DNA from 2 places in the Stenotrophomonas sp. IS26 genome. Region 2 is predicted to be linked to the other one. Evidence: riboswitches for the same ligand, from Rfam matches in the RefSeq annotation. Region 2 holds a riboswitch; the other holds the start of a gene.
The links. A riboswitch is a leader RNA that binds a small molecule or an ion and turns the genes downstream of it on or off. The one in region 2 is predicted to bind cobalamin.
Positions count from the first base shown of each region.

Region 1: it holds a riboswitch for cobalamin, as region 2 does, so the genes downstream of both, btuB (TonB-dependent vitamin B12 receptor) here and metE (5-methyltetrahydropteroyltriglutamate--homocysteine S-methyltransferase) in region 2, are expected to answer to the same signal.

Region 1 covers NZ_JBSZJV010000005.1:140,298-156,232, forward strand. The annotation lists gene ACW6W5_RS07045 (hybrid sensor histidine kinase/response regulator) at 20-2,023, shown strand; gene ACW6W5_RS07050 (DUF3247 family protein) at 2,089-2,379, shown strand; gene ACW6W5_RS07055 (hypothetical protein) at 2,411-2,674, opposite strand; gene ACW6W5_RS07060 (class I SAM-dependent methyltransferase) at 2,817-3,938, shown strand; gene ACW6W5_RS07065 (pseudouridine synthase) at 3,935-4,639, shown strand; gene ACW6W5_RS07070 (HAD family hydrolase) at 4,636-5,328, shown strand; gene fabB (beta-ketoacyl-ACP synthase I) at 5,405-6,613, opposite strand; gene fabA (3-hydroxyacyl-[acyl-carrier-protein] dehydratase FabA) at 6,613-7,128, opposite strand; gene dinB (DNA polymerase IV) at 7,360-8,442, shown strand; gene ACW6W5_RS07090 (MBL fold metallo-hydrolase) at 8,708-9,631, opposite strand; gene ACW6W5_RS07095 (NAD(P)-dependent oxidoreductase) at 9,683-10,321, opposite strand; gene ACW6W5_RS07100 (LysR family transcriptional regulator) at 10,419-11,321, shown strand; gene gph (phosphoglycolate phosphatase) at 11,407-12,057, shown strand; gene btuB (TonB-dependent vitamin B12 receptor) at 12,175-14,016, opposite strand; cobalamin riboswitch at 14,141-14,372, opposite strand; gene ACW6W5_RS07115 (histidine phosphatase family protein) at 14,525-15,103, shown strand; gene ACW6W5_RS07120 (TfoX/Sxy family protein) at 15,141-15,512, opposite strand; gene ACW6W5_RS07125 (GAF domain-containing protein) at 15,509-15,935, opposite strand, start outside.
Region 2 covers NZ_JBSZJV010000011.1:112,047-127,981, reverse strand. The annotation lists gene ACW6W5_RS11700 (acyl-CoA thioesterase) at 1-352, shown strand, start outside; gene ACW6W5_RS11695 (NAD-dependent protein deacetylase) at 399-1,217, shown strand; gene ACW6W5_RS11690 (NADH:flavin oxidoreductase/NADH oxidase) at 1,276-2,424, shown strand; gene ACW6W5_RS11685 (LysR substrate-binding domain-containing protein) at 2,476-3,408, opposite strand; gene aceE (pyruvate dehydrogenase (acetyl-transferring), homodimeric type) at 3,633-6,305, shown strand; gene purU (formyltetrahydrofolate deformylase) at 6,381-7,232, shown strand; gene ACW6W5_RS11670 (nicotinamidase) at 7,436-8,062, opposite strand; gene ACW6W5_RS11665 (epoxyqueuosine reductase QueH) at 8,115-8,804, opposite strand; gene metE (5-methyltetrahydropteroyltriglutamate--homocysteine S-methyltransferase) at 8,875-11,172, opposite strand; cobalamin riboswitch at 11,387-11,620, opposite strand; gene ACW6W5_RS11655 (hypothetical protein) at 11,724-12,506, shown strand; gene ACW6W5_RS11650 (sigma-70 family RNA polymerase sigma factor) at 12,577-13,146, shown strand; gene ACW6W5_RS11645 (anti-sigma factor) at 13,143-13,928, shown strand; gene ACW6W5_RS11640 (acyl-CoA desaturase) at 14,019-14,978, shown strand; gene ACW6W5_RS11635 (NAD(P)/FAD-dependent oxidoreductase) at 14,980-15,935, shown strand, end outside.

The DNA.
Region 1 (15,935 bases), on a different contig from region 2:
ATTGACGCCCTTGCCCAGCCTGCCCACCTCTACGTTGGAACGCGCCTCCTTCCTGGCTTCATCGCCGGATCCGGCCCTGTATCGCACGGTACTTGAGCGCCTGAATGCGGGGTTCTGCATCATCGAAGTGATCTTCGACGATGCCGGGGTGGGTGTGGACTACCGGTTTGTCGAGGTCAACGAGGCCTTTTCACGCAATACCGGGCTGAGCAACGTCTGCGGACAGCGGATGAGCAGCCTGCAACCCGGCCATGAATCCGACTGGTACCGCACCTATGGCGAGGTGGCGCGCAGCGGGCAGGCACGGCAGTTCGAGATGGAAGCGCGCGCGCTGAACCGGTGGTACTCGGTGGAAGCGGTCAGCGTGGGCGAGCCGGACGAGCCTCTGGTGGCCGTGGTGTTCTTCGACATCACCAACCGCAAGCACATCGAGGTGGAACTGGCCGAAAGCGAGGCGCGCTTCAGCGCGCTGGCCGATGGCCTGCCGATGCCGGTCTGGGTGCTGGATGAGCGCGGCCATTCGCGCTTCGTCAACAGTGCCTTCAGCGAGTTTTTTGGAGGCGATGAGCAGCGCGTGCCGGATGATGTCTGGCGTGGCCTGGTGCATCCCGACGATGCTTCGGTGTTCGATTACGAACTGCAGGAGGCGCTGAAATCGCAGCGCTCCATGCATGCGCTGGTGCGCGGCCGCCGCGCCGATGGCCAATGGCGCTGGCTGGAAATGAACGCCCGGCCGCGCTTCTCGCGCATGGGCCGTTTCATCGGTCTGGCGGGCAGCAGTCCGGATGTGACCGAGCGCCGCGAGATCGAAATGGCGCGCGAGGAACTGCTGCAGTCCGAACGTGCGGCGCGCAGCGCGGCCGAGAACATGGCGCGGTTGAAGGATGAATTCCTGGCCACGCTCTCGCACGAGCTGCGTACCCCGCTGACCACCATCCTGGGCTGGAGCGAACTGCTGCTGCAGCGCATCGACAACACCAGCCCGATGTACAAGGGCCTGGGCGTGATCGCCAACAGTGCGATGGCGCAGAAGCGGCTGATCTCGGACATGCTGGACCTCAGCAGCATGCTGCTGGGCAAGGTGCAGCTGGAAGTGGAAATGCTGGATCTGCGTGGGCAGCTGGAAGAGGCGATGCGCGCGCAGGAGCTGGTCGCCGAAGGCAAAGCGTTGTCCATGGAGCTGGTGATGCCTGACGAGCCCTGCCTGGTGCTCGGCGACGCCACCCGCCTGCAGCAGGTGCTGTGGAACCTGCTCTCCAACGCGATCAAATTCACCCCGGCCGAGGGGCGCGTGGTGCTGACCCTGGCTGCCGATGGCGGGCATTGGTCGATCACCGTGACCGATTCTGGTGACGGCATTGCGCCAGAGTTCCTGCGCCATCTGTTCAGCCGGTTCCGCCAGGCCGACGGCACCACCACACGCCGCCACGGCGGATTGGGGCTGGGGCTGGCGATCGTGCACCAGCTGGTGGAACTGCACGGCGGCGCGGTGGCGGCCAGCAGCGACGGCCACGGGCACGGGGCCAGCTTCAACGTGCGCCTGCCGCGCTATCAGCCGCAGGCCGATGGCCGCCCGTTGCGCGAAGTATTCAGCGGCCCGATCACGGAGCAGATCATTGAGCCGTATCCCCTCAAGGGCCTGCATCTGCTGGCCGTGGAAGACCAGCCCGAAGTGCTGGAGTACCTGCGGCGGCTGCTGGAAGAGCAGGGGGCCTCGGTCACCACGGCCTCCTCCGCCGGCGAGGCGCTGGCGCTGCTCAATGAGAATGGCCATGACGGCATCGATGCGCTGCTGACCGATATCGGCATGCCCGGCATGGATGGTTACGGGCTGGTACGCACCCTGCGCGACAACATGGGCGTCGAGCCGGAGGCATTGCCTGCTGTCGCGGTGACGGCGCTGGCACGTGCGGACGACCGCAAGCGTGCGTTGGCGTCGGGCTTCCAGGAGCATGTGGCCAAGCCGTATTCGGTGGCGCAGCTGGTCGCCGCTGTACGCGGTGTCCTGAGCGGTACGCGCTGAGTCCTGCGTTGGCGGCGTGTTGACGCCGCCGCGGGCACACTGGGGCGTACGCCACAGGAGTCGCCATGTCCCGTTACGCCCCCCGCATCCATACCGATCCGACCGCCATCGCGGCGCTGGAAGCCCTGCTGCCACAGCTGCACGGCCAGACCCAGGTCGAACTCACGCTTGAGGATGGCAGCCGCCTGCTGGGCACCGTCGCGGTGCAGCCGACGCTGCAGCAGTACCGCGACGCCGAGGAGAACGAAGGGAGCAATGGCCAACTGCGGTTGGACGATCTGGATACCCCTGTGCAGCAGCACGTGGTGTGGCTGGACCAGATCACCGCCATCCGGCAGCTGCCCTACCGCGAGTGATCGCGGCGGGCAGGTGCGGATGGGGCAGGGCTCAGTGGGTGAATTCGCTGGGTTCGGCCTCGAAGCGGCGCGCGTAGGCCCGTTCATCGGCGATCCGGGCCACCTCTTCATCGGCCAGGTCCGGGGCGCCATACACCGCATAGGCCACGCTGCCATCGGCGGTCTTGCCGACCTGGTGCAGGCGGTAGCGGGAATGGCCGCCGCCGGTGTCTTCGGGGTAATGCACCGGTGGCTGGCTGCCCTCCATGTCCATCTCGCTGTTGTCGACTACGCCACCGACAAACAATGCACGCATGAGCCATCTCCACGGGAAGTGAGGCTCCACCCTGCCGGTTTGGATGTTGTCAGGGCATCAACAGGACGTTGAATAAACGCAAATCCGGGTGGGGCGGGGCGAACCGGTAGAATGGCGGCCTCTTTTCAAGATGTGCCCCCGCATGGCTGCCCAGCACGACGCTCCCCTGGAAACCCTGTTCCTGCCGTTCGCCAGTGGCGCACTGTCCTGGCCGGCCGGCCCCGTGCTGTTCCTGCGCGCCCGCGATGGCGCACCGCTGCGCGAGCACGCCCAGCCGGCGCAGCTGGTCTGCGAGCAGAGCTTCCGCCCGTTCGCCGACGCCTTGGAAGCCAGTGGCTGGACCGTGCGTGACGAGCAGCAGCTGGCCGGCGATGCCACCCGCTACGCCGTGGTGCTGGTGCTGCCGCCGCGCCAGCGCGAGGAAGCCAAGGCCCTGTTCGCCCGTGCGCTGGCCCTGACCGCCCCGGGCGGAATCGTGGTGGCCTGCCAGCACAACAACGAAGGCGCCCGCTCCGGCGAAGGCGACCTGCAGCAGCTGGCCGGCCTCGGCGGCAAGCTGACCAAGAACCACTGCCGTGCCTACTGGACGGCGCCGCTCAACGGCCAGCACGACGCCGCGCTCGCGCAGCGCTGGGCAACCCTGGACGCGCCGCGCGCGATCCTTGGCGGCCGCTTCCAGAGCCGCCCGGGCATCTTCGCCTGGGACCGCATCGATCCCGCCTCGGCGCTGCTGGTGGAGCAGCTGCCGGCCGATCTGGCCGGGCGTGGCGCCGATCTGGGCGCCGGCTTCGGTTATCTCTCGGCCGAAGTGCTGGCGCGCTGCCCGAACGTGACCGCGCTGGACCTGTATGAGGCCGAAGGCCGCGCGCTGGCGCTGGCCCGCGAGAACCTCGCCGCGCTCGGCAAGCCGGCGGCGCTGGCCTATCACTGGCAGGACGTCACCGCCGGGATCGAGGGCGAGTACGACTTCATCGTGACCAACCCGCCGTTCCACACCCCGTCGCGCGCGGATCGCCCCGACATCGGCCAGCGCTTCATCGCCGTGGCCGCGCAGGCGCTGCGCCCCGGGGGCCGGATGTGGCTGGTGGCCAACCGCCACCTGCCGTACGAGCAGATCCTCAACGAGAGCTTCGGCCAGGTCCGCGTGGCCGCCGAGCGCGATGGCTTCAAGCTGATCGAAGCCACCAAGGCCAGCAAGAGCGCCACGCCGGTCCGCACGCCGCGCAGCACCGAGCCGAAGTGGGGCCGCGGAGGCCGCGCATGAAGCTGGTCAAGCTGTTGGCCAACCTGGGCTATGGCAGCCGCAAGCAGGTGCAGGGGATGTTCCGTGCCGGCCTGATCACCGATGCCGAGGGCGAGGTGCTGTACGCCGATGACGCGGTCGCGCATGAGGCGATCCGGGTCGAAGGCGAGCCGCTGGACCCGCCGCAGGGGCTGACCCTGCTGCTGCACAAGCCGCGCGGCTACACCTGTTCGACCAAGGACAAAGGCCGGCTGATCTACGACCTGCTGCCACCGCGTTACCGCGACCGCGCGCCGGTGTTGTCTTCAGTGGGCCGCCTGGACCGCGACACCAGCGGCATGCTGCTGATGACCGACGATGGCGCGCTGCTGCACCGGATCGTGTCGCCCAAGTCGCGCCTGGACAAGGCCTACGAGGTCACCCTGGCCGAAGACCTGCGCGGTGATGAAGCCGCGCGCTTCGCCAGCGGCGGTCTGCTGCTGGAATCGGACGACAAGCCGTTGCTGCCGGCCGAGCTGCACGTGAACGGCCCGCGCCAGGCGCAGCTGGTCCTGCACGAGGGCCGCTACCACCAGGCCCGCCGGATGTTCGCGGCGGTCGGCAACCACGTCGAGGCGCTCCACCGCAGCCGCATCGGCGGGCTGTCGCTGGGCGAACTGCCTGAAGGCGAGTGGCGCAGGCTGAATGCGGCCGATCTCGAGACGCTGTTCAACGTCCCATGAGTGCTTTCGCCGCGCTGCCGTTCCTGCCCGACGCCGTCATCTTCGACATGGACGGTCTGATGATCGACAGCGAACGGGTCTCGATCGCGTGCTGGTCGCAGGCCGCACAGGAACTGGCGCTGCCGTTCCCGGAGGGGTTCTGGCTGCGCATGGTGGGCCTGGGCGATCGCGACTGCGAGCGTCTGCTGCTGCAGACGGTGAATGCCGAGCAGGTCACCGCGCTGTTCGCGCGCTGCCACGACCTGTACGAAGCGCGCACGCAGCAGGGGCTGCCGCTGCGCCCCGGCATCCTGGAGATCCTGCAGCTGCTGCACGAGCACGGCGTTCCGCGTGCGGTGGCTACCTCCACCCGCCAGCCGCGTGCCTCGCGCAAGCTGGCCGCCGCTGGGCTGCTGCCGTTCTTCGAGGTGGTGGTGACCAGCAGCGATGTGTCCCATCCCAAGCCCGCCCCGGACATCTACCTGCTGGCCGCGCAGAAGCTGGGCAAGGACCCGGCGCGCTGCCTGGCGCTGGAAGATTCCCCGGCCGGTATCCGCGCGGCGGTGGGTGCGGGCATGACCGCCATCCAGGTGCCGGACCTGGTGCATCCGGATGAGGAACTGCGTGCGCTGGGGCATCGCATCGTGGATTCGCTGCTGGATGCACGGCAGTTGTTGGTGCCGCTGCTGCCGGTGACCGGCGCGCGGTAACGAACGGCGTTGCCCGTTTGGACCACGAAAAAGCCCGGCACATGGCCGGGCTTTTTCATGCGGACACAGGCTGCAGTCAGAGGCGACTGAACACCAGCGCCGCATTCGTGCCGCCAAAGCCGAAGCTGTTGGACATCACGGTGTTCAGCTGTGCCGGCTGCGTCTCGCGCACGATCGGGAAGCCTTCCACCAGCGGGTCCAGCTCGCCGATGTTGGCCGAGCCGGCAATGAAGCCATCGCGCATCATCAGCAGGCAGTAGATCGCTTCGTGCACGCTCGCCGCACCCAGCGAGTGGCCCGACAGCGCCTTGGTCGAGGACAGCGGCGGAATGCTCTCGCCGAACACTTCACGCACCGCCTTCAACTCGGTGACGTCGCCCAGCGGGGTCGAGGTGCCATGCGTGTTGAGGTAGTCGATCGGGGCGGTGATGTGCTCCATCGCCATGTTCATGCAGCGCACCGCGCCTTCACCGGAGGGGGCGACCATGTCGGCACCGTCGGAGGTGACGCCGTAACCGACCAGCTCGGCATAGATGCGTGCGCCACGGGCCACGGCGTGGTCGTAGTCTTCCAGCACCAGCATGCCGCCGCCACCGGCGATGACGAAGCCGTCGCGGTCCTTGTCGTACGGGCGCGAGGCCGAGGCCGGGGTCTCGTTGAAGCGGGTCGACAGGGCGCCCATCGCATCGAACATCACGCTCATCGACCAGTGCAGGTCTTCACCGCCACCGGCGAACATCACGTCCTGCGCGCCATGGCGGATCAGATCCGCGGCGGCGCCGATGCAATGTGCGGAGGTCGCGCAGGCGGCCGACAGCGAGTAGCTCAGGCCCTTGATCTGGAACGCGGTGGCCAGGCACGCCGACACGGTGGAGCACATCGTGCGCGGCACCATGTACGGGCCCACCTTGCGCACGCCACGGGCGCGCAGGATGTCGGCCGATTCCACCTGCCACTGGCTGGAGCCGCCGCCGGAGCCGGCGATCAGGCCGGTCCGCGGGTTGGCGACCTGCGCCTCGTCCAGGCCGGCATCGGCGATCGCATCGCGCATGGCGATGTACGCATACGCCGAGGCATCGCTCATGAAGCGCTTCACCTTGCGGTCGATCTGCGCATCCAGGTCCAGCTCGATGTTGCCGCCGACATGGCTGCGCAGGCCGGCTTCGGCATGATCGGGCAGGTGGCGGATGCCGGCGCGGCCTTCACGCAGTGCCGAGGACACGGTGTCCAGATCGTTGCCCAGGCACGAGGTGATGCCCATTCCGGTAATGACGACGCGACGCATCAGAAGTTCTCAGTGGAAGTGAACAGACCTACACGCAGGTCTTTGGCAGAGTAGATTTCGCGACCGTCGACGAGCATGCGGGCGTCGGACTGCGCCATCACCAGCTTGCGGTTGATGACGCGCGAGATGTCGATTTCGTAGGTAACGCGCTTGGCGCTCGGCAGTACCTGGCCGGTGAATTTGACTTCGCCGCAGCCCAGGGCGCGGCCACGGCCGGGCGCACCGATCCAGGTCAGGAAGAAGCCGGTCAGCTGCCACATGGCATCCAGGCCGAGGCAGCCAGGCATGACCGGGTCGCCGAGGAAGTGGCAGTCGAAGAACCACAGGTCAGGGCGGATATCCAGTTCCGCGCGTACCATGCCTTTGCCGTGTGGGCCGCCGTCCTCGCGGATATCGGTGATGCGATCGAACATCAGCATCGGATCATTGGGCAGGCGGCCGCTGCCCGGGCCGAACAGTTCACCGCGGGCGCTGGCCAGCAGCTGGTCGCGCGAGAACGCGTTGAGACGAGTCATGGAAAACGCAATCCTGAGGAAGTTGTCATCGGGGTGAGCCGACCACAGGTCGACTGCTCTTGCATGAAGCAAGTGCTCAAGAGTGCATGAGAAAAAGTGATTCAATCAAACGTTTTAACCGTACGCCGCCGTAGTGTTTTCAGGTTCAAAAACGCATGTTGTTGTTATCCAACAACCATACTGCGGCGTGTGGCTGTAATCTTGTTCATCTGAATTCGAGTGCCAACGCCCGTGTCCCGCCCCCGCAAGATCATTCACGTCGACATGGATGCGTTTTACGCGTCCGTGGAGCAGCGTGACGACCCTTCGTTGCGGGGCAAACCGGTGGTGGTGGCGTGGCGGGGCATGCGCTCGGTGGTGTGCGCAGCCTCGTACGAGGCGCGTGTGTTTGGCGTGCGTTCGGCGATGCCTGCGGTGCGTGCGGAGCGGCTGTGTCCGGATGCGGTGTTCGTGCCGCCGGATTTCGCCCGCTACAAGGCGGTGTCACGCCAGGTACGCGAGATTTTCCTGCGGCATACGGATCTGGTGGAACCGTTGTCGCTGGATGAGGCCTATCTGGATGTGACCGAGCACAAGGGCGGGATGACGGTGGCGACGGAGATCGCGCAGATCATCCGCGCGCAGATCCGCGAGGAGACGCAGCTGACGGCGTCGGCGGGGATCGCGCCGAACAAGTTCCTGGCCAAGATCGCCTCGGATTGGCGCAAGCCGGACGGGCAGTTCGTGGTGCCACCGCATCGTATCGAGCAGTTTCTGACGCCGTTGCCGGTGAACCGTGTGCCGGGCGTGGGCAAGGTGATGGCAGCGAAGCTGGCAGAGCTGGGCGTGGCGACGGTGGGTGATCTGCGTGCGCTGCCGCTGGAGGAACTGGAGGCGCGGTTCGGGACGTTTGGGGGACGGTTGTTCAATCGTGCGCGCGGTGTGGATGAGCGGCCGGTGGAGCCGGATCAGCCGGTGCAGTCGATCTCGTCGGAGGATACGTTCGCCGAGGATCTGTTGTTGGAGGATCTGGCGCCGGCGATCGTGCAGTTGGCGGAGAAGACGTGGCTGGCGACGCGCAAGACGGACCGCGTGGGGCATACGGTGGTGTTGAAGTTGAAGACGTCGCAGTTCCGGATCATTACGCGCAGTTTTACGCCGGAGTCACCGCCGGATTCGGTGGAGGCGCTGCGCGATATTGCGTTGGGGTTGCGGGCGCGGGTGGAGTTGCCGTTGGAGACGCGGTATCGGTTGGTGGGGGTGGGGTTGGGGGGATTCCGGGAGCGGGAGGTGGTTCGCCAGCCGGGGTTGTTTGACCATCTTGGTGATGGCTGACGGTTTTACTGTTTGCGGCAACGGCAACGGCAACGGCAACGGCGGATGCGCTGGTGTTCGGGTGATGAGGGTTTGGGACGACGCGGGTGGGGTACCGGGACCCGCTGCAAGTACGTCCCTGTAAGCTCGTGTGTTGCCATCCATGGCAACACACGGTCCCGATACCCCACCCGCGTCGTCCCCCCGACACAGGTCGGTGCGCAGAGAGGAAACGCCTCGCGCTTTTCAATGTGCGCAATGACGTTGGGCTTCTACGAATGCGCCCTTACGGCCACTGCATTTCACCCTTGGCTACTTTCGCGCTCAGTTCCAGTGAACTCTCGCCGGCCAGGGTCGGATAGCGCTTTTTCATCGCGGCGATGAGTGCGTTGGCATCTTTTCTGCGTGCGGTTTCTTCGTCGAACGCGCGGATGTAGTTGGCGGTGAAATCCACGGCGCTGATGTCCAGGGCGGCATCGGCTGCGTAGTGGCCCGGGATGACGCGGGTGGGGTTCAGTGCCTTGATGGTGGCGAGGGTCTGCAGCCAGTGCGCGTGTGATTGGGCGCTTTGGGTGTCGGCCATCCAGACGTGTTCGCCGGCGACGATGGGGATGCCGCCGAGGAGGGTGCGCAGGGCGGGGATCCACAGGACGGTGCGGTCCGGGCTGGGGCCGGTGAGGCCGATGATCTTGATCGGTTGGCCTTCGAGGGTGAGGGTGTCGCCGTCCAGCGGTTCGGGGACGACGATGCGGCTCGGCTTGCCTGCGCCCATCTGGGGGCCCCAGAACGCGAGTTTGGCGGCCTGGGTGGCGTTGATGTGGGCGACGGTGGAGGGGGTGGCGAGGATGCGGGCGTCGGGGAAGGCGTCCTGCAGGGTGGCCAGGCCGAAGTAGTAGTCGGGGTCGCCGTGGCTGATGTAGATCGTGGTCAGGCGTTTGCCCGAGTCACGGATGCGCTGGACCAGCTGCGCGGCATCGGTGGCGGCGAACTGGGCATCCACGAGGATGGCGTCGTGGCGGCCGGTGATCAGGGTGGAGGAAACCGCGAAGAGGGCGTCGTCTCCGGGGTGGTAGGGCTGCACTGCCAAGGGGGCGTCCTGCGCGGGTGCGTTCGCGGCGGGGCGGGCAGGGCTGGTGACCGGGGTGAGGGCGGTGAGGCCGGTGATCAGGGCCAGGCTGAGGGCCAGGGTGGTGCGGGAGAGCGTGGGCATGGGGGCGGTTCCATCCAGGGCCCCGGCGGGGATCGCCGGGGCGGGCAGGGCTCAGTAGGCGACGGTGGCGATCTGGCGCAGGTACTGCGGGGTTTCGATCTCGCTGACGAAGGCGTCGGCGTAGTCGGGGTAGCTGATCCGGCTGTGGCCGTCATCGCCGACCAGGAAGTTCTTCGCCTGGGTGCGGAAGCCGCCGCGCTGCGGGCCGGGGCCGATTTCGGCGGCCGGGGAGTAGAAGGTCCAGTCGAGGTCGTCGATGGCGCGCAGCTGCTTCAGCGTCTCGCGGGCGGCCAGGGCGACCGGCTTGTAGGCGTCCGGGAAGCCCTCGGTGTCCACCAGCTGCACACCGGGGGCGACTTCCAGGCTGCCGGCACCGCCGACCATGATGAAGCGGGGCACGCCGGCCTGGCGGGCGGCGGCGACCAGAGCGGCACTGGTGGTGGTCACCGTGCTCGGGGCATCGCCCGGGCGCGGGCCGAAGGCGCTGGCCAGGACGTCATGGCCGGCGATCACGGCGGCCAGCGCGTCGGTGTCATCCAGCGCGGCCACGGCCAGCTGGGCGCCGTCCAGTTCCGCCGGGAGGTCGGTTTCACGGCGGACGATGGCAGTGACCTGGTGGCCGCGGGCGAGGGCCTGGCGGGTGATTTCACGGCCGATGTTGCCGGTGGCACCAACGAGAGCGATTTTCATGGGGGAAGGTCCGTTGAGGAAGGAAGGCCAGCGTATGCCCCTGGAATCGAACGAAAAACCGCGTATAACGGCCTAATTTGTTGCACGGATCGATCAAATGGACCGGATGACGGCGATGAACGTGTTCGTCGAGGTGGCCGAGCGTGGCAGCCTGACCGCTGCGGCCGAGGCGCTGGAGATGTCGCGGGCGATGGTGACGCGCCATCTGGCCGAGGTGGAGCGCTGGCTGGGCGCGCGGCTGCTGCACCGGACCACGCGCCGGATCAGCCTGACCGGGCCCGGAGAGGCGGCGCTGCTGCGCTTCCGGCAGATGCTGGCGATCGGCGATGAACTGCACGCTGAGCTGGCCACTGACAACCCCGAGCCACACGGGCTGATCCGGGTGACCGCGAGTGTTTCTTTCGGGCAGCTCCACCTGGCGGCAGCGGTGGCCGAATTCGTCAAACGCCATCCGCTGACGCGGGTGGAACTGCTACTCGTCGATCGGGTGGTGAATCTGGTGGAAGAGCGGGTGGACATCGCCGTACGCATCTCGCGCGCGATCGACCCGAGTCTGATCGCGCGCCATCTTGGGCCGTGCCGGTCGGTGTTGTGTGCGGCACCGTCGTACGTGGCCGAGCGCGGTGCGCCGGGCACAGCCGATGCACTGGCCGCGCATAACTGCCTGACCCACCATTACGTCGGCAAGAGTGTGTGGCACCTGCAGCGCGACGGACGGCAGATCGCGGTGGCGGTGGGTGGCAATATCAGCGTCAACGAAGCATCGTTGCTGCTGGAAGCCGTACGCGCCGGGGCGGGTATCGCCATGTTGCCGATGTACCAGATCGCGCCGCTGCTGCGTTCGGGCGAGCTGGTGGCCGTGCTGCCTGACTACACGGTGGAGACGCTGGGGCTGCACGCCGTGTACGCCTCGCGCCGGCAGCTGCCGACGATCATGCGCAGCTTTCTGGATTTCCTGGTGGAGCGTTTCAGCAGCCCGCAGTTTCTGGCGCTGCTCTGAGTCCCTGGGGTCAACGGCGCATGAGCAGAGCCGTGGCGGTGCCGCCGTACAATGGGGCTCCCACGTCGTTGAAGTGAGTGTCGTCTTGTCGTATCCGTATCCGTTGGTGGTGTTCGATCTGGATGGCACGCTGGTGGACAGCGCGGCCGATATCGCCGAAGCGCTCAACCGCACGCTGCAGGACTGGCAGTTGCCGCGCGTGCCGGAGGCGACGGTGTTGACGTGGATCGGTGATGGCGTGCGTCGGCTTGTCGAGCAGGCGTTTACTGCGGCCGGCAGTGATATCGATCTGGACAAAGTGATGCCCGGTTTCATGCGGCACTACGAGGAGTGCCTGTTGCGCAGCCCGCGCCTGTTTGATGGCGTGACCGAGACGTTGGCTGCCTTGCGCGAGCGTTCGGTGACGCTGGCGATCTGCACCAACAAGCCCTCCGCACTGGTGGCGCCGCTGCTGCAGCATTTCGGTCTGCAGGACGTGTTCGCACTGGTGCTGGGTGGGGATTCCCTGCCGGAGCGCAAGCCGAGTGGTGCGCCGTTGCGGCACATCGCGGCGCACTTCGACGTGGCCGTCGAGGCCGCATTGATGGTGGGCGATTCGATCACGGATTACCGAGCGGCCGTGGATGCTGGCATGCCGGTGGCGCTGGTGCGCTATGGGTATCCGCGTGGGCTGGACCTGGACCACGTCGAGGCGGTTGCCGTGGTGGATGATCTGCGGGAATTGCTGGTGTTGTAAGGCGTTCGAGCGTGTGCCGACCAACGGTCGGCACCTGCCAGGTTCAATGATTGTGCCGACCAACGGTCGGCACCTAGCGGGGGGGTGGGACGGCGGCAGTGCCGCCGTCCAGATCCCTTATTTCGGCTGGTAACGCACGCTCAGACGGTACTCGCGGCCGGGCTGGTTGTACCAGGCGACGGTTTCGTACTCGCGGTCGAAGACGTTGCTGACCCGGCCCAGTACAGACCAATCGCCGGTCAGGGCGTATTCCAGGCGCAGATCCACGGTGCCGTAGCCGCCCAGGCGCACGGTGTTGGCCGCATTGTCGTACCGCTTGCCGGCGCCGTTGGCGGTGAGGCCGGCGCGGAAATCACCAACGCGGCGATCGACGTCCAGGCGCGCAGTGTTCTGTGCGCGGCGGGCCAGCCAGTTGTCGAACTGCGCGCTGCCGTCGGTACGGTTGCGCGGGTCGGTGTGGCTGAGCTGTGCGTTGAGGTCGAACCCGGCGACGGTGATCGCACCGGTCAATTCGGCGCCGCGGATGCGGGCCTTTTCGACCTGCGACATCATGAACGTGGTGGCATCGTAGGTGATCAGGTCATCGATGCGCGTTTCGTACACATCCAGGCCCCAGCGCCAGCCGTCGCCCTGCTGGGCGATGCCGATGTTCGCGCTCTTGGATTTTTCCGGGTCCAGGGTCGGCACGCCGCTCCACGGGTCGTAAAGGTCGCTGAAGGTCGGGGCCTTGAACGCGGTGCCGTAGCTGGCGTTGAGGCGGAACCCGCTGCCCAGCTCCAGGCCCCAGCCGAGGCTGCCGGTGGTGTGGTTGCCGAACTGCTCGTTGTCGTCGTTGCGCACACTGGCCTGCAGGTGGTGCGCGCCGAAGCGGCCTTGGTACTGCACGAACACGCCGGTGTTGTCGCGGCTGTCGACCAGGTAGCCGGCGCTGCTGCCGTCCAGGTTGTCCTGGCTCCAGTCCACACCGGCGCTCAGCAGCTGGCCATCAGCGATGCCGATGTCGGCCTGCACCGAGGCACTGTCGCGGTGGGTCTGTGCATTGCCCAGCCAGGTATCACCGTTGAAGTTGTCCGATTCGTTATCGGCGCGACCGACGTTGACCGTCAGGTTCAAGCGCTCGCTCGGCGTGTAGCGCAGCTTGCCGCCGAGTACCTGCTGCAGCGTTTCGGAGTAGTTGTAATAGCCGTCGTAATGGTTCTCGCCTTCGGCGCGCAGGGCGGTGCCTTCCACGCTCAACGTGTCCGTCAGGGCATAGCCGCCGCGCAGGCTCATGGACAGGTTGCGGTAGCCATCGCGGTCGGGCTCGTCGGCGCCGCAGCCGGCGAAGGGCGACACCGAGCCACGGCAGGCGTTGATGCCATCGGTGTGCTGGTAGGCGATGTCGGTGCCGAACCAGCCACGCTCACCGCTGCCGCCGAAGCCACCGCTGGCCTCGCGCAGGCCGTTGCTGCCACCGCCGAGCTGCAGGTGCGGCGCGAACTGGCCGGCGTTGCGGCGGGTGAAAATCTGGATCACGCCGCCGATCGCATCGGCGCCGTACAGGCTGGACTGCGGGCCACGCACGATTTCGATGCGCTCGATCTGTGCCAGCGGCAGATCCTGGATCATCGCCAGGCCGAGGTCGCCCGTGTTGATGCGCACGCCATCGACCAGCACCAGGGTGTGGGCCGAGTTGGTGCCACGCAGGAACAGCGAGCTCTGCTTGCCCAGGCCGCCGCTGTTGTTGAGGTTGATGCCGGCACGGCCGCGCAGCAGATCCTGCAGCGACGGCGCCTGGCTGCGCTCGATCTCGGCGCGGTCGATCACCTGCGCCGGTGAGATGCTGTCCTGCAGGGCGATCGGGGTACGCGTGGCGGTGACCAGCACCTGGTCCAGCGCGGTGGCGTCGTCCTGTGCGGCGGCCAGCAGGGGCAGGGCCGAGAGCACGGCCAGGGAAAGAACGCGGGTTTGCAGCTTCATCGATGACTCCATGCACCGCGCACGCCCGCGCGGCAAGGGGTGGGGATGATCACGCTGCAGGGAGGTTCGACGGTGGGCGGGCGCACGCAGGCGCCTGCTTGCCGCCGCCATGCCCGCCGCATCGCAACCAGTCGTCTTCCAGGCCGGTCTCCGGGCTCGCGGGTCGATGGCCGTGCCATCGTGCCAGGCGCCTTCCCATGCCGGAGCACAGTGGCGTATTGCCTGGTGTTTCCACGCTTACCGTTGCGGGGGCAGCGCCGGAGTGGCGGCGTGGCACAGGGCCCGACGCGTCACCGGCTTCCCGTTTCAACCTGGCGGCATTGCAGCCCCAGGTCACCTGAAAGTGGGCGCAGTCTAAGCCATCGGCCGGGCCCATGGAGCGCACCGGTTAGAATGCGCCTCGCTTTTTCGATGTGATCTCCATGACCCCAACGTGGTTGCAGCACCCCGGCACCGACGCCCGTGACCCGCACCGGCCGGCCGCAGCGGGCAGCAGACGGGGCGCGGCATGATTCTCGATCTGATCCGCCACGCCAGCACCAGCCGCGACGACCATCTTGATGGCCGCACCGATCCGCCGCTGCACGAGGGTGCGACCGAGGCCCTGTGCGCGCGCTACGCCGGGCTGTCCTGGCAGCGTGTGCTGTCCTCGCCACGGCAGCGAGCGCTGTTGACCGCCGAGGCATTGGCCTTGCCCCACGCGGTGGACGTGGAGGCCGATGAGGAATGGGAAGAACTGGATTTCGGCGACTGGGACGGGCTCGCGCTGGAGGCGCTGCCGATGGATGCGCTGTCAGCGTTCCATCTGGACCCGCACGCCAACCCGCCGCCGCATGGCGAAAGCTGGGGCCACTTCGAGCGCCGCATCGCGCGTGGACTGCACCGGCTGCTGGATGAGCCCGAGCCGGTCCCGACCCTGATCGTCAGCCATGGCGGACCGCTGCGGATGGTGCTGTCGCAGGTATGCGGCCTGCCGATGGCGATGTGCTGGGCGCTGCGCATCGATCACGGCACGCGGCTGCGCCTGCGCGTGGAGCGCGAGGACGACCGGCTGTGGGGCGAACTGCTGGAGCTGCAGCAGGTATGAGGCGCGCGGCTACCGACGGTGTGTCGGTAGCCGTGGATCAGCGGTTGTCATCGTCCATCTCGAACGGCGGCGCTTCGTCGCCGTCATCGTCGCGATGCTCCACGGTGCGGTCGTAGACCGGGCCGGAGGCGGGCGGCGCCTTCTTCAGCGGCTGGTCGGCGATGATCGCTTCGTACTCGGCCACCAGCACGGTGCGGCGCGCCTCCGGCAGTTCCTGCCAGTGGCAGTCCTGCAGCGCACCTTCCAGCGAGTAGAGCAGGTTCAAGCTGGGCTTGAAGCCGGCGCGGCGCACTTTGACGAAGGCACCGACCGCGCCGACCGCCACCAGATCTTCCGGCGTACGCAGACCGACCTGGCGCAGCCATGCTGCGCTCTTCGGGCCGATGTTGCGCAGCTTGACGCCACTCATCCCAAAGCCTCGACGAACACCGCGGCGATGGCTTCCAGCCCGGCCTGGTCCTCGGCATCGAAGCGCGCCAGCGAGGGGCTGTCCAGATCGAACACGCCGACCAGCTCGCCGTGGTGGACCAACGGCACCACCAGTTCCGAGCGCGAGGCCGAGTCGCAGGCGATGTGGCCCGGGAACGCATCGACGTCTTCGATACGCTGGGTCACCCGCTGCGAAGCCGCGGCGCCACACACGCCCTTGTCGAGTGGAATGCGCACGCAGGCGGGCAGACCCTGGAACGGGCCGACGACCAGCTCCTTGCCATCGAAGAAATAGAAGCCGACCCAGTTCAGGTGCGGCAGGGCGTGGTAGACCAGCGCCGACAGGTTGGCCGCATTGGCGATGCGGTCGCGCTCGCCGTGCACCAGGGCGCGGGCCTGGGCC
Region 2 (15,935 bases):
CAACCACACCAATCACCTGGGCACCCTGTTCGGTGGCCAGGCACTGGCATGGATGGACAAGGCGGCGTTCCTGGCCGCCGCCCGCTACTCCCGCCGTACCGTGGTCACCGCGCGCTCGGACCAGGTCGATTTCAAGCTGCCGATCCGCATCGGCCAGATGGTGGAGACCGTCGGCCGCATCGTTGAAGTGGGCCGCAGCTCGATGAAGGTGGAGGTTGAACTGATCGCCGAAGACCTCCACACCGGTGAGCGCAAGCTGTGTACGCGCGGGCACTTCGTGATGATCGCGCTGGATGCCGATGGCCATCCGACCAGCGTCCCGTCGCTGCCGGGTGACATCCCGGGCCCGTAAGCGGCCAGCGATTGCCTCTCTGTCCCTGCGCCCCCATCTGCTGATCATGAGCACACCTCTCGCCGAGTTCATCGACCGCGCCCAGCGCCTGTTCGTGCTGACCGGCGCAGGCTGCAGCACCGATTCGGGCATCCCGGATTACCGCGATGCCGATGGGCAGTGGAAGCGGACGCCGCCGGTCACCTACCAGGCCTTCATGGGCGAGCTGGCCACCCGCCAGCGTTATTGGGCGCGCAGCCTGCTGGGCTGGCCCCGGTTCGGGTGGGCCCAGCCGAACGGCACGCATGCCGCGCTCGCCGCGCTGGAAGCCCGGGGGCAGGTCGAGCTGCTGCTCACTCAGAATGTGGACCGGCTGCATCAGCGGGCGGGCAGCGAGGCGGTGATCGATCTGCATGGGCGGCTGGACCAGGTGCGCTGCATGGGCTGTGAAGCACGCACTCCGCGCGAGGCGTTCCAGCACCGGCTGCTGGCGCTCAACCCGGACTGGGAGCATCTGGAGGCCGCACAGGCGCCCGATGGCGATGCCGATCTGGAGATGGATTTCTCCGCCTTCCAGGTGCCGGCCTGCCCGGGCTGCGGCGGCGTGCTCAAGCCGGATGTGGTGTTCTTCGGTGAAAGCGTGCCGCGCGAGCGGGTCGCCACCGTCCACGACCATCTGCAGCGGGCCGATGCGGTGCTGGTGGTCGGCTCCTCGCTGATGGTCTATTCCGGGTTCCGCTTCGTGCAGGCGGCCGCGCAGGCCGGGGTGCCGATCGCTGCGCTCAACCGCGGCCTCACCCGTGCCGACGCGCTGCTGAGCCTGAAAGTCGACCAATCCTGCGCCGAGGCGCTGGCCTTCCTGCTGCCGGGAACCGCCGCCGCCTGAGCCGCTACGAAACACTGATCCACTGGCACGGTTGCCTCCGCCGCCGCACAGGAGTGCAATGGCGCCCGGTTACATTTCCTCTTCCCGAGTTCCCCCCTTGAGCCAGCTCTTCTCCTCCATCCCCTTCGGCCCGCTGACCCTGCCCAACCGCATCGTGATCGCGCCGATGTGCCAGTACTCCTGCGTCGACGGCCTTGCCAACGACTGGCACCGCATCCATCTCGGGCAGCTCTCGCAGTCCGGCGCCGGCCTGCTGATCCTGGAAGCCACCGCCGTGCTGCCGGAAGGCCGCATCAGCTGGGCCGATCTGGGCCTGTGGGATGACGCCACCGAAGCCGCGCTGGCCTCGGTCGTGGCCTCGGTCAAGCAGTGGTCGCCGATGCCGCTGGGCGTGCAGCTGGGTCACGCTGGCCGCAAGGCCTCGGTCAACAAGCCGTGGGAAGGTGGCGGTGCGATGGACCCATCCGATCCGCGTGCCTGGCCCACAGTCGCGCCGTCTGCGCTGCCGTTCGCCAAGACCGATCCGACGCCGACCGAACTGGACCTGGCCGGTATCGATGCGGTGGTCGAAGCCTTCGCGGCTGCGGCTCGTCGCGCCGAACGCGTCGGCATGGACCTGATCGAACTGCACGCCGCGCACGGGTACCTGCTGCACCAGTTCCTGTCGCCGCTGAGCAATCGCCGCGAGGACGACTACGGTGGCTCGCTGGAGAACCGCATGCGCCTGCTGGTGCGCGTGTTCGACGCCGTGCGCGAGGCCGTCTCCGATCGCATCGCGGTGGGTGTGCGCATCTCCGCCAGCGACTGGGTGGCCGGCGGCTGGGATATCGAGCAGACCACGACCCTGGCGCATGTGCTGGACGCGCGCGGCTGCCAGTTCCTGCATGTCTCCAGCGGTGGCAACGACCCGCGCCAGCAGATACCGCTGTCGCCGGGCTACCAGGTGCCGTTCGCGCAGGCGATCAAGGCGCACAAGCTGCGCATGCCGGTCATCGCGGTGGGCCTGATCACCGAGCCCTCGCAGGCCGAATCGATCCTGCGCCATGGTCATGCCGATGCGATCGCGCTGGCCCGCGGCATCCTCTACGACCCGCGCTGGCCGTGGCATGCCGCCGCGGCACTGGGCGATTCGGTGGCTCCGGCACCGCAGTACCTGCGCTGCGAACCGCGCGAAGCCCGCGGTGTGTTCATCGCGCCGGAACGCTGACACGCGGAAGGGAGTGCCGGCCGCTGGCCGGCATCCCGGGTGAGCCTGCCCTCAGCCGGCATCCACCCGCCACGCCGGCGGCAGCCCCTCGATGATGTGCTGCATCAGCGCCCGCACCTTCGGGGTCAGATCGCGGCGATCGCTGACGCACAGGAACAACCGCATCGGTTCCGGTGAGGCCTGGGTGCTCTGCGCATCGCCGGGTTCGAACAGCGCCTGCAGCTCGCCGCGCGCGAGATAGGGCGCGGCCACGAATGCCGCCAGCCGGGTGATGCCGCCGCCGGCCACCGCCATCTCGGCCAGCGCGTCGATGTCGTCGCTGACCAGCGCCGGGGCCACCTCGGCATCGAAGCGCATGCCGTCGCGTACGAAGCCCCAAGGCAGATAGCGCCCATCCAGCGGGTAGCGCAGCAGCAGGCAACGATGCTCGCGCAGCGCCTCCGGTGTGAGCGGGATGCCGGCCCGCGCGAGATACGACGGTGCCGCGCAGAACACGAACGGCACCTGCGCGATCGGCCGGGCCACCAGGCCTTCCTCCAGCTGCGGTTCGATCCGGATGCTCACGTCCACGTCTTCGTGCGCGTGGTCGACGCTGCGGTCGGTGAGCAGCAGCTCGATCGCCAGGCGGCGGAAGCGGGCCTGCAGCGCGGGCAGCAACGGGGCCAGCGCGTGCCGGCCGAACGCGGTGCTGCTGGCGATCCGCAGCCGCCCTTCAGGCGTGGCATCGAGGTCGGTCACGGCGGCCTGGGCGCGCTGCAGGTCGCGCTCGATGTGGCGCACCTGGGCCAGGTACAGCGCACCGCGCTCGGTCAGGGCCAGGGTACGGGTGGTGCGGTTGAGCAGGCGCACACCCAGATGCGCCTCCAGCCGGGCGATGTTCTGCCCGACCGCCGCCGGGCTGACCCCCAGCGTGCGCGCGGCCGCGGCCAGGCTGCCGGCGTCGGCGGTCCGGATGAAGCTGCGGATTGACTGGAGAATGTTCATGCTGGCCGCCATTCTCGCGCTCCATTGGAAAGAATTTCTTTATAAAGCGCCAAGCCCATCCGGTCTACCCGCCCCGGCGGCGGCTGCTTATCGTGCCTGTCCCGCAATCGCCAGGTTGCCCGCTCGCCCGGCTCTGTTGCCCGGGCGACGCCGCGTCCGCGCTGTGCCGCCCCCGCTGCCGTCGCGTCCTGCGCACGGCCTGGCCGCCTTCCCCGGAGATGCACATGAACCCAGCGCTCGCCCCCCTCGATACCGACCCGCAGGAAACCCAGGAATGGCGTGAGTCGCTGGAGGCGGTCATCCATGCCGCCGGCCGGCCGCGCGCGCATTACCTGATGGACCAGTTGACCGAGCTGGACACGGCCCGCCATGGGGATCTGCATGGCCGCGTCTGGACGGCGTATACCAACACCATTCCGGTCGAGCGCCAGCCCGCCTACCCGGGCGATCTCGGCATCGAGCGCCGCCTCAACGCGATGATCCGCTGGAACGCGATGGTCATGGTGCTGCGCGCCGGCAAGCACTCCAACGTGGGCGGCCACATCGCCACCTACCAGTCCGCGGCGGTGCTGTACGACGTCGGCTTCGATCACTTCTTCCGTGGCCGTACCGGCACCTTCGATGGCGACATGATCTACATCCAGGGCCATTCGGCGCCCGGCATCTACGGCCGCGCGTTCGTCGAAGGCCGCATCGCACCGGAACGCATGGACAACTTCCGCCGCGAATCCGATCGCGAGGGTCTGTCTTCGTATCCGCACCCGCGCCTGATGCCGGACTTCTGGCAGTTCCCCACCGTCTCGATGGGGCTGGGCCCGCTCACCGCCGCCTACCAGGCGCGCTACATGCGCTACCTGGAATACCGCGGGCTGAAGGAGCACCAGGGCCGCAAGGTCTGGGCGTTCCTCGGCGATGGCGAAATGGACCAGCCCGAATCGCTGGCCGCGATCTCGGTGGCCGGCCGCGAGCGCCTGGACAACCTGGTGTTCGTGGTGAACTGCAATCTGCAGCGGCTGGATGGCCCGGTGCGCGGCAACGCCAAGGTGATCCAGGAACTGGAAGGCACCTTCCGCGCCGCCGGCTGGAATGTCATCAAGGTGATCTGGGGCGGCGGCTGGGACGCGCTGCTGGCCAAGGACCGCACCGGCCTGCTGCGCCAGCGCATGATGGAATGCGTGGATGGCGACTACCAGACCTTCAAGTCGCAGAACGGTGCCTACGTGCGCGAGCATTTCTTCGGCAGGTATCCCGAACTGCTGGCGCTGGTCGCGGACCTGAGCGATGACGAGATCTGGGCGCTCGCCCGCGGCGGTCACGATCCGCAGAAGGTGTACGCCGCCTACGCGCAGGCCGTCGCCGGCAATGGTCGCCCGAGCGTGATCCTGGCCAAGACGGTCAAGGGGTTCGGCATGGGCGAGGCCGGTGAAGGGCAGAACATCAATCACCAGCTCAAGAAGATGAGCGCCGATGCCGTGCGTGCGTTCCGTGACCGGTTCGATCTGCCGGTCAGCGACGACCAGCTGGAAGACATGCCGTACCTGCGCCCCGCGCCGGGCAGTGCCGAGGCGCGCTATTTCGCGCAGCGTCGCCAGGCCCAGGGCGGCCAGCTGCCCGCGCGGGTGACCCACGTCGATCCGTTGCCAGTGCCGGCGTTGTCGGCGTTCGCCACCCAGTTGCAGGGCAGTGGCGAACGTGGCCAGTCCACCACGATGGGCTTCGTGCGCATCCTCACCACGCTGCTCAAGGACCCCGAACTGGGCAAGCTGATCATTCCCATCGTGCCCGATGAATCACGCACGTTCGGCATGGAAGGCCTGTTCCGCCAGATCGGCATCCACTCCTACCTCGGCCAGTTGTACACCCCGCAGGACGCCGGCCAGCTGAGCTATTACAAGGAAGCCAAGGACGGCCAGATCCTGCAGGAGGGCATCAACGAATCCGGCGCGATCTGCTCGTGGATCGCCGCCGGTACCGCGTACAGCAACCACGGCCTGGCCACGATTCCGTTCTACATCTTCTATTCGATGTTCGGCCTGCAGCGCGTTGGCGACCTGGCCTGGGCGGCTGCCGATGCACGTACCCGCGGCTTCCTGCTCGGCGCCACGTCCGGCCGCACCACGCTGATGGGCGAGGGCCTGCAGCACGACGACGGCCACAGCCACGTGCTGTCCTCGGTGATCCCCAGCTGTGTGTCCTATGACCCGACCTACAACTTTGAACTCGCGGTGATCATCCAGGACGGCCTGCGCCGGATGTACGTGGACCAGGAAGATATCTACTACTACATCACCGTGCTCAACGAGGCCTATCCGCACCCGGCACTGCCCGAAGGCAGCGAAGCAGGCATCCTCAAGGGCCTGTACCTGCTGCATCCCGCTGCCGCCGACAGCGACCCGGCGCTGCGCGTGCAGCTGATGGGCAGTGGCGCGATCCTGCGCGAGGTGGAAGCCGCGGCCACGCTGCTGCAGCAGGACTTCGGCATCGCCAGCGATGTGTGGAGCGCCACCAGCCTCACCGAACTGCGCCGTGATGGCCTGGCGGCAGAGCGCTGGAACCTGCTGCATCCCGTGGAGGAACCGCGGGTGCCGTATGTGCAGCAATGCCTGGCCGCGCACCCGGGCCCGGTGATCGTGGCCACCGACTACATGAAGATCGTCGGCGACCAGATCCGCCCCTTCATCGACGGCCGTCGCTTCACCGCCCTGGGCACGGATGGCTTCGGCCGCTCGGATACGCGCGAGTCATTGCGTACATTCTTTGAAGTGGACCGCCACTTCATCGTGCTCGCCGCGCTCAAGTCGCTGGCCGACGAGGGCCGGATCGAACGGGCCCAGCTGCAGGTGGCGATCGACCGCTATGGCATCGATGTGGAGAAGGTGGATCCGGTGTCGGTGTAGTCGCGGGGCCCGCTGCCCTTGGTTGCATCTGAGAGCATCGTCCGCAGCCCGGCGGTGCTCGCTTACACTGGTCGGATGCGCCCCGATTCCATCCTCACCCTGTCATGCCCGGACCGTACCGGGATCGTCTACCGTGTGTCCGGCCTGCTGTTCGAGCTGGGCTGCAACATCCTCGATGCCCAGCAGTTCGGCGACGACGAGAGCGGCCGGTTCTTCCTGCGCGTGCATTTCGACCGTGCCGCCGAGCAGTCACTGGGCGACGTGGAAGCCCGCATGGCCACCCTGGCCGCCGAGTTCGGGATGGACTGGCAGCTGCATGACGCCCGCCGTCGTGCGCGCCTGCTGGTGTTGGTGAGCAAGCAGGGGCATTGCCTCAACGACCTGCTGTTCCGTGCGCACAGCCGGCAGCTGCAGGTGGATATCGCGGCGGTGGCCTCCAATCACGAGGACTTCGCTGCCCTGGCCGGCTCCTACGGCGTGCCGTTCCATCACCTGCCGGTCAACGCGGACAACCGCACCGTGCAGGAGCAGCAGATCATCGATCTGGTGGAGCGCGAGCAGATCGACCTGGTGGTGCTGGCGCGTTACATGCAGATTCTGTCGCCGCGCCTGTGCGAGGCGCTGGCCGGGCGCGCGATCAACATCCACCACAGCTTCCTGCCCAGCTTCAAAGGCGCACAGCCGTACCACCAGGCACACGCGCGCGGGGTCAAGATCATCGGCGCCACCGCGCACTATGTGACCCCGGATCTGGACGAAGGCCCGATCATCGAGCAGGACGTGGCGCGCGTGGATCACGCGATGACGCCACGCGATCTGGTGCGGCTGGGTAGCGATACCGAATCGCAGGTACTGGCGCGCGCGGTACGGCGGCATGTGGAGCACCGGATCCTGCGCAACGGGCATCGCACGGTCGTGTTCCGCTGACCGGTAGGTACCGACCGTTGGTGGGTACGACACTCCGGTAGTGCCGGCCGCTGGCCGGCTCATCGCACGACCCAAACGGTATCGGGAGCCGGCCAGCGGCCGGCACTACCAGCGCACGGCCGGCACCAGACGGTCGTTCTTTGATCCGGTAGGTACCGACCGTTGGTCGGTACGCCGTTCCGGCCGGCGCCTTGACTCGCCCGTCAGATCAGCGCGATTTTCGCCTTGGCCAACGCTTCGCGCACCATCCCATCATTGGCCTCGGTCACCGGCCGGGTCAGGTCCCAATGGAACTTCACCCGGAACCCGGACTTCACCGCATCCTGCGCGCTCCACAACACGCAGTAATCGCGCGCCAGACCGCACACGTGCACCTCGCGGATGCCGCGTTCGTGCAGCCACCCGGCCAGGCCGGTCGCCGGGCGGGTGCCGTCAGGACCATGGTTCTCGCGGAACGCGCTGTAGGAGTCCACCTGCTGGCGCGTGCCCTTGCGCAGGATCAGGTCGGCCAGGGTCCAGTCCACGCCCGGATGCAGCACGGCGCCGTCGCTGCCTTGTACGCAGTGGTCCGGCCACAGCGTCTGCGGCTGCGCGTGCAGCAGGATCGCCTCGAACGGGAGATGCCCCGGGTGCTGGCTGGCAAAGGAGGCGTGGTCGGCCGGGTGCCAGTCCTGGGTCGCCACCACGGTGCGGTAATGGCGCTCGGCGAGCACCGCGGCGATGCCCGGCACGATCGCATCGCCGTCCACGCAGGCCAGTGCGCCACCAGGCATGAAGTCCGGCTGCAGGTCGATCACGACCAACGCGACATCGGCGGGGTAACGGCTCATGGCGGCTTCACGGCTGTGGGGACGCCCAGTCTAGCCGACGCCCCCGCAACGGTCAGTCGGCGTCGCCCTGCTTCAAGGTGCCATCGCCGTAGTACAGCACGCCCAGCTTGATCCGCTCGCGGCCGGTCTGGCGACGGTGGCGGTTGGCGTCGCGCAGTGAGTACACGCAGCCGCAGTATTCCTGTTGGTAGAACTGCTCGCGCTTGCTGATCTCCACCATCCGCGCGGCACCGCCGCCCTTGCGCCAGTTGTAATCCCAGTACTGGATGCCCGGGTAGTGTGCGGCGGCGCGGTGGCCGCAGTCGTTGATCTGGTTCATGTCCTTCCAGCGCGAAATGCCCAGCGAGCTGCTGATCACCGCAAAGCCGTTCTCGTGCGCATACAACGCGGTGCGCACGAAGCGCATGTCGAAGCACATCGTGCAGCGGATGCCGCGCTCGGGCTCGTTCTCCATGCCGCGGGCGCGGGCGAACCAGTTGTCGGTGTCGTAGTCAGCGTCGACGAACGGCACGCCATGCTTCTCGGCGAAGCGGATGTTCTCCTGCTTGCGCAGTTCGTATTCCTTTACCGGGTGGATGTTGGGGTTGTAGAAGAAGATCGTGTAGTCGATGCCGGAGGCGGTGATCGCTTCCATCACCTCGCCCGAACACGGCGCGCAGCACGAGTGCAGCAGCAGCTTGGTTTGGCCGTCGGGCAGGGACAGGGTCGGGCGGTCGATCGGTGTCAGGTCATGCGGGTTCATGCGTTTCTCGTCGACCCCACCGCCGGCAACGGCGGCGATGGGGTCCTTGGGGCGGTCTACAAGGGTCGGATCAGGCGGCGTTGGCGTCCGCGGTTTCCTCGCGCAGCTCACGCGCAGCGGCCACCAGAGCTTCCAGCGCGGCCCGGGTTTCCGGCCAGCCACGGGTCTTCAGGCCGCAATCCGGGTTGACCCAGATCTGCTCCGGGCGCAGTACTTCGGCGGCCTTGCGCAGCAGTGCCAGCATCTCGGCCTTGTCCGGCACGCGCGGGGAGTGGATGTCGTACACGCCCGGGCCGATCTCGTTGGGGTACTGGAAGCGCACGAAGGCATCCAGCAGCTCCATGCGTGAGCGGGAGGTCTCGATCGAGATCACGTCCGCGTCCATCGCAGCCACCGAGTGGATGATGTCGTTGAACTCGGAATAGCACATGTGGGTGTGGATCTGGGTCGCATCGCGCACGCCGCTGGCACTGATCCGGAAGGCTTCGACTGCCCAGTCCAGGTACTCGCGCCACTGTGCGCGGCGCAGCGGCAGGCCTTCGCGGATCGCCGGCTCGTCGATCTGGATCACGCCGATCCCGGCCGCTTCCAGGTCGGTCACTTCATCGCGCAGGGCCAGTGCGATCTGGCGACAGGTGTCCGCGCGGGACTGGTCGTCGCGTACAAATGACCACTGCAGCACCGTCACCGGGCCGGTCAGCATGCCCTTCATCGGCCGCTGGGTGAGCGACTGCGCGTACTGCGACCAGCGCACCGTCATCGGCTGAGGGCGGGTCACATCGCCGAAGATCACCGGCGGCTTCACGCAGCGCGAGCCGTAGCTCTGCACCCAGCCATTCCTGGTGAAGGCAAAGCCATCGAGCTGCTCGCCGAAGTACTCGACCATGTCGTTGCGCTCGAACTCGCCGTGCACCAGCACGTCCAGCCCGATCTGCTCCTGCACGCGCACGCAGTGCTCGGTCTGGGTGGCCAGGAACGCATCGTAGTCCGCATCGGAGAGCTTGCCGGCCTTGTTGCGGGCACGCGCCTCACGCACCTCCAGCGTCTGCGGGAACGAACCGATCGTGGTGGTCGGGAAGCGCGGCAGCTTCAGCGCGGCGGCCTGGGCCAGGTGGCGTTGCGGGTAGCGGCTGTGGCGCTGTGCATCGGCCGGGGTCAGCGAGGAAAGGCGCGCGGCGACGGCCGTGTTGTGCACGCGCGGCGAACGACGGCGCGATTCGATGCACGCACGCGAATGAGCCAGCGGTGCTTCGGCACGCGCCGGTGCATCGATCGCGTCGGCCAGTACGCGCAGCTCGCCGAGCTTCTGCCGGGAGAACGCCAGCCAGCTGCGCAGTTCGTCATCGAGCTTCTTTTCGTGGTCCAGATCGACCGGGGTATGCAGCAGCGAACACGACGGCGCCAGCCACAGCGCATCGCTGCCGACATGGCCGTGCGCGTAGCGCGCCAGCACCAGCGCGTTGTCCAGGTGGGTGCGCCAGATGTTGCGGCCGTTGACCAGCCCGGCCGACAGCACGCGACCGGCCGGCAGCGCCTTGATCACCGCATCGAGCTGTTCCGGCGCACGGACCAGATCCACATGCAGGCCATCGATCGGCAGCGAGGCGGCCAGCGCGAGGTTGTCCTCCAGCGCACCAAAGTACGTCGCCACCAGCACCTTGGGGCGGGCAGCCTGGGCCAGTACCGCGTAGGCATGCTCGTAGGCAGCACGTGTGGCCTCGTCCAGGTCCTGCACCAGCAGCGGCTCATCCAGCTGCACCCACGCCGCGCCGGCCGCCTTGAGCTCGCCCAGCAGCTGCACATACACCGGCAGCAGTGCATCCAGCAGGTCCAGTGCGTTGCTGCCGTCGGTGGTCTTGGACAAACGCAGGAAGGTCACCGGGCCGATCAGCACCGGACGGGTCTCGATCCCCAGCGCCTTGGCCTGGCGGTACTCGGCCAGCGGCTTGTCGCCGCGTACCGTGAAGGTCTGGCCGGCGTGCAGTTCGGGCACCAGGTAGTGGTAGTTGGTATCGAACCACTTGGTCATTTCCAGCGCATGCAGGTCGATGCCATCGCGCTGCAGGCCACGCGCCATCGCGAAATAGCCGCTCAGCGGCTCGGCATCGGCGAGCGCGCGGTAGCGGGTCGGGATCGCATCGAACAGGAAGGCCGCATCCAGCACCTGGTCATACAGGCTGAAATCGTTGCTCGGCGGCACATCCACGCCGGCCTCGCGCTGCAGCTGCCAGTGGCGTTCACGCAGCTCGGCCGCGGTGTCCTGCAGCGACGCGGCGGTGCTCTCGCCGGACCAGAAGGCTTCGAGCGCGCGCTTGAGTTCGCGCTTGGCACCGATGCGTGGAAAACCCAGGGTGGTAACAGTGGTCATTGGAACGTGTCCTCATTGCGTAGGGGCATTGAGGAACGAAGGAACCGCGCGCCGTCCGGGGCCTTGCAGCCCCTTCCGCCCCGCCAGCGACCTTCGCCCCCGCGGGCGAACCGGATGCCGTGAAGCGGACGCACGGGGGCAGCGCCATGCAGGCGGCATGGCGGCAGGCCCCGGCAACCTCCCCGCGGACGTTCCAGGTCGAATCGGAGGACGGTCATGTCCTCCGGCCGGGGCCGGTATTCGGGCTGATGGACACGGGCGCGGGCGCCCACCTAGTACCTGCCGCTTCCCAGGCGCGAAGGCCCAGTGCTGTTGGCAGGAGTCGTTTCCATTCACCGCTGCGGGGCAGCTCCGGAATGGGCGCACGAGGCGCCTTCACCGGATTCCCGTTTAAATCCATCCCTTCATCTGCATGAAGCGATGGATACCTTCGGCGAGCACAAGGTAGGCCGAAGGCGAGCGATGGTCAAGTCGTCTGCCCGATTCACCCCACTGCATCCAAACCACCGTCAACTGCGTATCTCCCTGCAAGCCCGCCCGTTTGGACCCCCATGCGCCAGCCCTTGCCCTGCCTGATCCTGCTGCTGTCGGTGATCGCCGCCCCCGCGAGTGCCGCCGCGCAGACCGTGCAGCGCCAGGAAGGCCGCGCGTACGCCACCGCCGATGGGCGCCTGCTCTACCGCGAGACCCATTGGCTGCAGGGGCCGGCAAGCGCACAGTCGCGGCTGGTGCTGTACCGCTGCAGCGATGGGCGCCCGTTTGCGCGCAAGTGGATGACCCCGCAGGGCAGCCCGCAGACGCCTGATTTCACCTTGGACGATGGCCGCGATGGGTATCAGGAAGGCGTGCGCGGCGGTGCCGCTACCCGCCAGGTATCGGTCCGTGCCAGCGCGCAGGCACCGACATTCAGCCGCGCCATCGCGGTTCCGCCGGGCGCGGTGGTGGATGCCGGTTTCGACGCGGCGGTGCGCAGCCATTGGGCGGCGTTGCAGGCGGGGCAGAGCGTGGCGTTCCAGTTCCTGCTGCCCAGCCGTCAGCGCCTGGTGCCGCTGAAAGTGCAACGCACGGGTGCGGTGACCTGGCAGGGTCAACCGGCCGAGCAGCTGCAGATGAAGCTCGATGCGTGGTTCGGTTTCGCGGTGCCCCCGGTCACCCTGGTCTATGCCACCGCGGACCAGCGGCTGCTGCAGTTCACCGGCACCGGCAACGTCCGCGATGAGAAGGGCAAGTACCCGCAGGTGCGGGTCGAGTTTCCGGCGGCTCCCGTTGCCACGCCTGCGGCAGAGTTGTCCGCCGCGCGTACGCAGCCGCTGGTGAAGACATGCGGTGCCTGAGCGCCCCCTTGCAGCCAGCCTCGCAAGCAAGGACGATGCCGATACGCCCGTTATCGACATTGAGCCTGCGATGCCCGAGCTGGACGCTGCCGCCACCGCCGCATCCCACCGTCTGGACGAGTTGCTCGCCCGGGTCGCCGGCGGCGATCGCCAGGCCTTCGAATCGGTCTATCAGCTGGCCTCTGGCCGCCTGTTCGCGATCTGCCTGCACGTGCTGCGCGACCGCGGGGATGCCGAAGAGGTACTGCAGGACGTGTTCACCACGGTCTGGAACAAGGCGGCGCAGTTCGACCGCGCCAAGGCGGCGGCCATGACCTGGCTGTCGATGCTGGCGCGCAACCGCTCGATCGACCGCCTGCGCGCCGCGCCGCCGCGCGCGCTGGATGATCTGTCGGTGGCGGAGGAGATTCCCGATCTCGCGCCGCAGCCTGCCCAGGCTGCCGAACAGGCCTCCAACCACGAGCGCCTGCAGGCGTGCCTGGAAACCTTGGAACCGCGCCGGCGATCCTTGATCCGGCTGGCCTTCCTCGATGGCGCGAGCTATGAAGAATTGGCGCGCCGCATCGGTTCGCCGCTGGGCTCGGTGAAGAGCTGGGTCCGCCGCGGGCTGGGTCAACTGCGGGTGTGCCTGGAACGATGAACGTTCGCGACCTCCACGATCTGCAAGACGACGGCGAGCCGCCGAACGCCGACATCCTGGCCGGCGAATACGTGCTGGGCGTACTCGATGCCGCCCAGCGTGCCGAGGTCGAACGCCGCATCGCCAGCGATCCCGGCTTCGCGCGATTGGTGGCCCAGTGGGAGAACCGCCTTGCGCCCCTGCTCGAGTCGCTCGGTACCGAAGCGGTGCCCGCGCATCTGTGGCCGCGCATCCGCACCTCGCTCGGCTGGACAGCCGCAACGGCCGCCTCGCCTCGGGTGTGGCAGCGCACCGGTTTCTGGCAGGGCATGACCGCGCTGGCTGCTGCGCTGGCACTGGTCGCGGTGTTCAGCCGCCGCGATCTGGAGCCGACCGCACCTTCGCCCTCGCCGGTGGCGGTAACGCCGACCCCGCCGACGACACCGGCCGAGCCGGAGCAGGCCACCAAGCCGGTCACGCCGCTGTTGCACGACGATGGCACGCCGGGCTGGCTGGCCTCGGTCGACAAGGCCCAGGGCAAGGTGCTGATGGTGCCGGTCCCGGCCGCGGCCGATGCGGCCGGCCGTGCCCCCGAGCTGTGGCTGATCCCGGCCGGCGCCGCCCCGCGTTCGCTGGGCCTGGTCTCCATCGACCGCGCGCATACTGTCGCCGTGCCGGACACGCTGCGTGATGCACTTGTGAACGGCTCGGTGTTGGCGATCACACTGGAACCGTCGACCGGTGCGCCGCAAGGCATTCCGACCGGCCCGATCATCGCCAAGGGCGACATCGCCAACCTGTAATCGCACGGAGTCGCGGTTTTTTTCCGGATCCGTGCATCCAAACGCCGTGCCCTGTCGTATCTCCTGATAACGCCTCAGGAGAAGCGAGTCATGTCGGTCAGCCCCACCCCCGACGCAGGACGCACCGCACAGCGACGCCGCTGGGCCACGCTGTGGCGTTGGTTCGATACCAGCACGGATGCGGCTGCCGCGACCGGCCAGCCACAGCGCGTGGACTGGGTGCGGGCCATCCCGTTCGCGGCGATGCACTTGGCCTGCCTGGCGGTGATCTGGGTGGGCGTGTCGTGGGTCGCGGTCGGCGTGGCGGTCGCGCTGTACGCGGTGCGCATGTTTGCGATCACGGCCTTCTACCACCGCTACTTCTCCCATCGCACCTTCCAGACGTCGCGGGTCGTGCAGTTCATCTTCGCGCTGATCGGCGCTTCCAGCGTGCAGCGCGGCCCGTTGTGGTGGGCGGCGCATCATCGCAATCACCATCGTCATACCGATACTGCCGCCGATCCACATTCGCCCTCGGTGCATGGCTTCTGGTGGAGCCACATGGGTTGGTTCCTGACGGTCGAAGGCTTCCGCACCGACTGGTCGCGCATCCCAGATCTGGCCAAGTACCCGGAGCTGCGCTGGCTGGACCGCTTCGACACGCTGGTGCCGATCGCGCTGGCCGCGGCACTGTTTGGCCTGGGTGCGCTGCTGGAGCGTATCGCGCCGTCGTGGGGCACCAGCGGTGGGCAGATGCTGGTGTGGGGCTTCTTCATTTCCACCGTGGTGCTGTTCCACGCCACGGTGACGATCAACTCGCTGGCGCACCGCTTCGGCCGCCAGCGTTTCAACACCGGTGACGACAGCCGCAACAACCTGTGGCTCGCGCTGCTGACCTTCGGCGAAGGGTGGCACAACAACCACCACTTCTTCCCGGGCACCGCGCGTCAGGGCTTCTACTGGTGGGAAGTGGATGTCACCTGGTATGGCCTGCGTGCGATGGCCGCGCTCGGGCTGGTGCGTGATCTCAAACCCGTGCCGGCCTGGGTGCTGGCCAAGGCGGAGCACTGACATGCGTATCGCCGTGATCGGATCGGGTATCGCCGGCCTCTCCAGTGCGTGGTGGCTGAGCCAGCAGCATGAAGTGACGCTGTTCGAAGCCAATGACTACCTCGGGGGTCACACGCATACGCATGAGGTGGAGGTCGATGGGCGCACGCAGGCGGTGGACACCGGCTTCATCGTGTTCAACCCTGCCCACTACCCGCTGCTGACCGGCCTGTTCGACGAGCTGGGGGTGGCTTCGCAGCCGACCACGATGAGCTTTTCGGTGCACAGCGAGCGCAGCGGGCTGGAGTACAACGCGACCTCGCTGGACACCCTGTTCTGCCAGCGCCGAAATCTGGTGTCGCCGCGCTTCTGGGGCATGCTGCGGGACCTGCGCCGGTTCTACCGCGAGGCGCCGGCGCTGCTCGAGCGCGACGATGAAGGCCCCTCGCTGGGCGAATTCCTGGACAAGGGCCGTTACGGCCGCACCTTCATCGACGAGCATCTGCTGCCGATGGCCTCGGCGCTGTGGTCGTCGCCGACGGCCAGCCTGGCCGCCTTCCCGGCGCGCTACCTCGTGCAGTTCATGGCCAATCACCAGATGCTGCAGATGACCGGGCGCGCGCCGTGGCGGGTGGTGCAGGGCGGCTCGGCCAGGTACGTCGATGCACTGCGCAAGCGCTGGCAGGTGCGTGAGCGCCTGGAGTGCCCGGTGTTCGGCGTGGAGCGGCATGAGCATGGCGTGCGCGTACACAGCGCTGCCGGCCTGGAGGGCTTCGACCAGCTGGTGCTGGCCTGTCACAGCGACCAGGCGCTGGCCTTGCTGTCCGATGCCGACCTCACCGAGCGCGCGGTGCTGGGCGCGATCCGCTACCAGCCCAACGAGGTGGTGCTGCATACCGATGCCAGCCTGCTGCCGCGTGACCGCAAGGCCTGGGCCGCCTGGAATGCGCATGTGCCGCGCGACCCGCTCGCACCGTG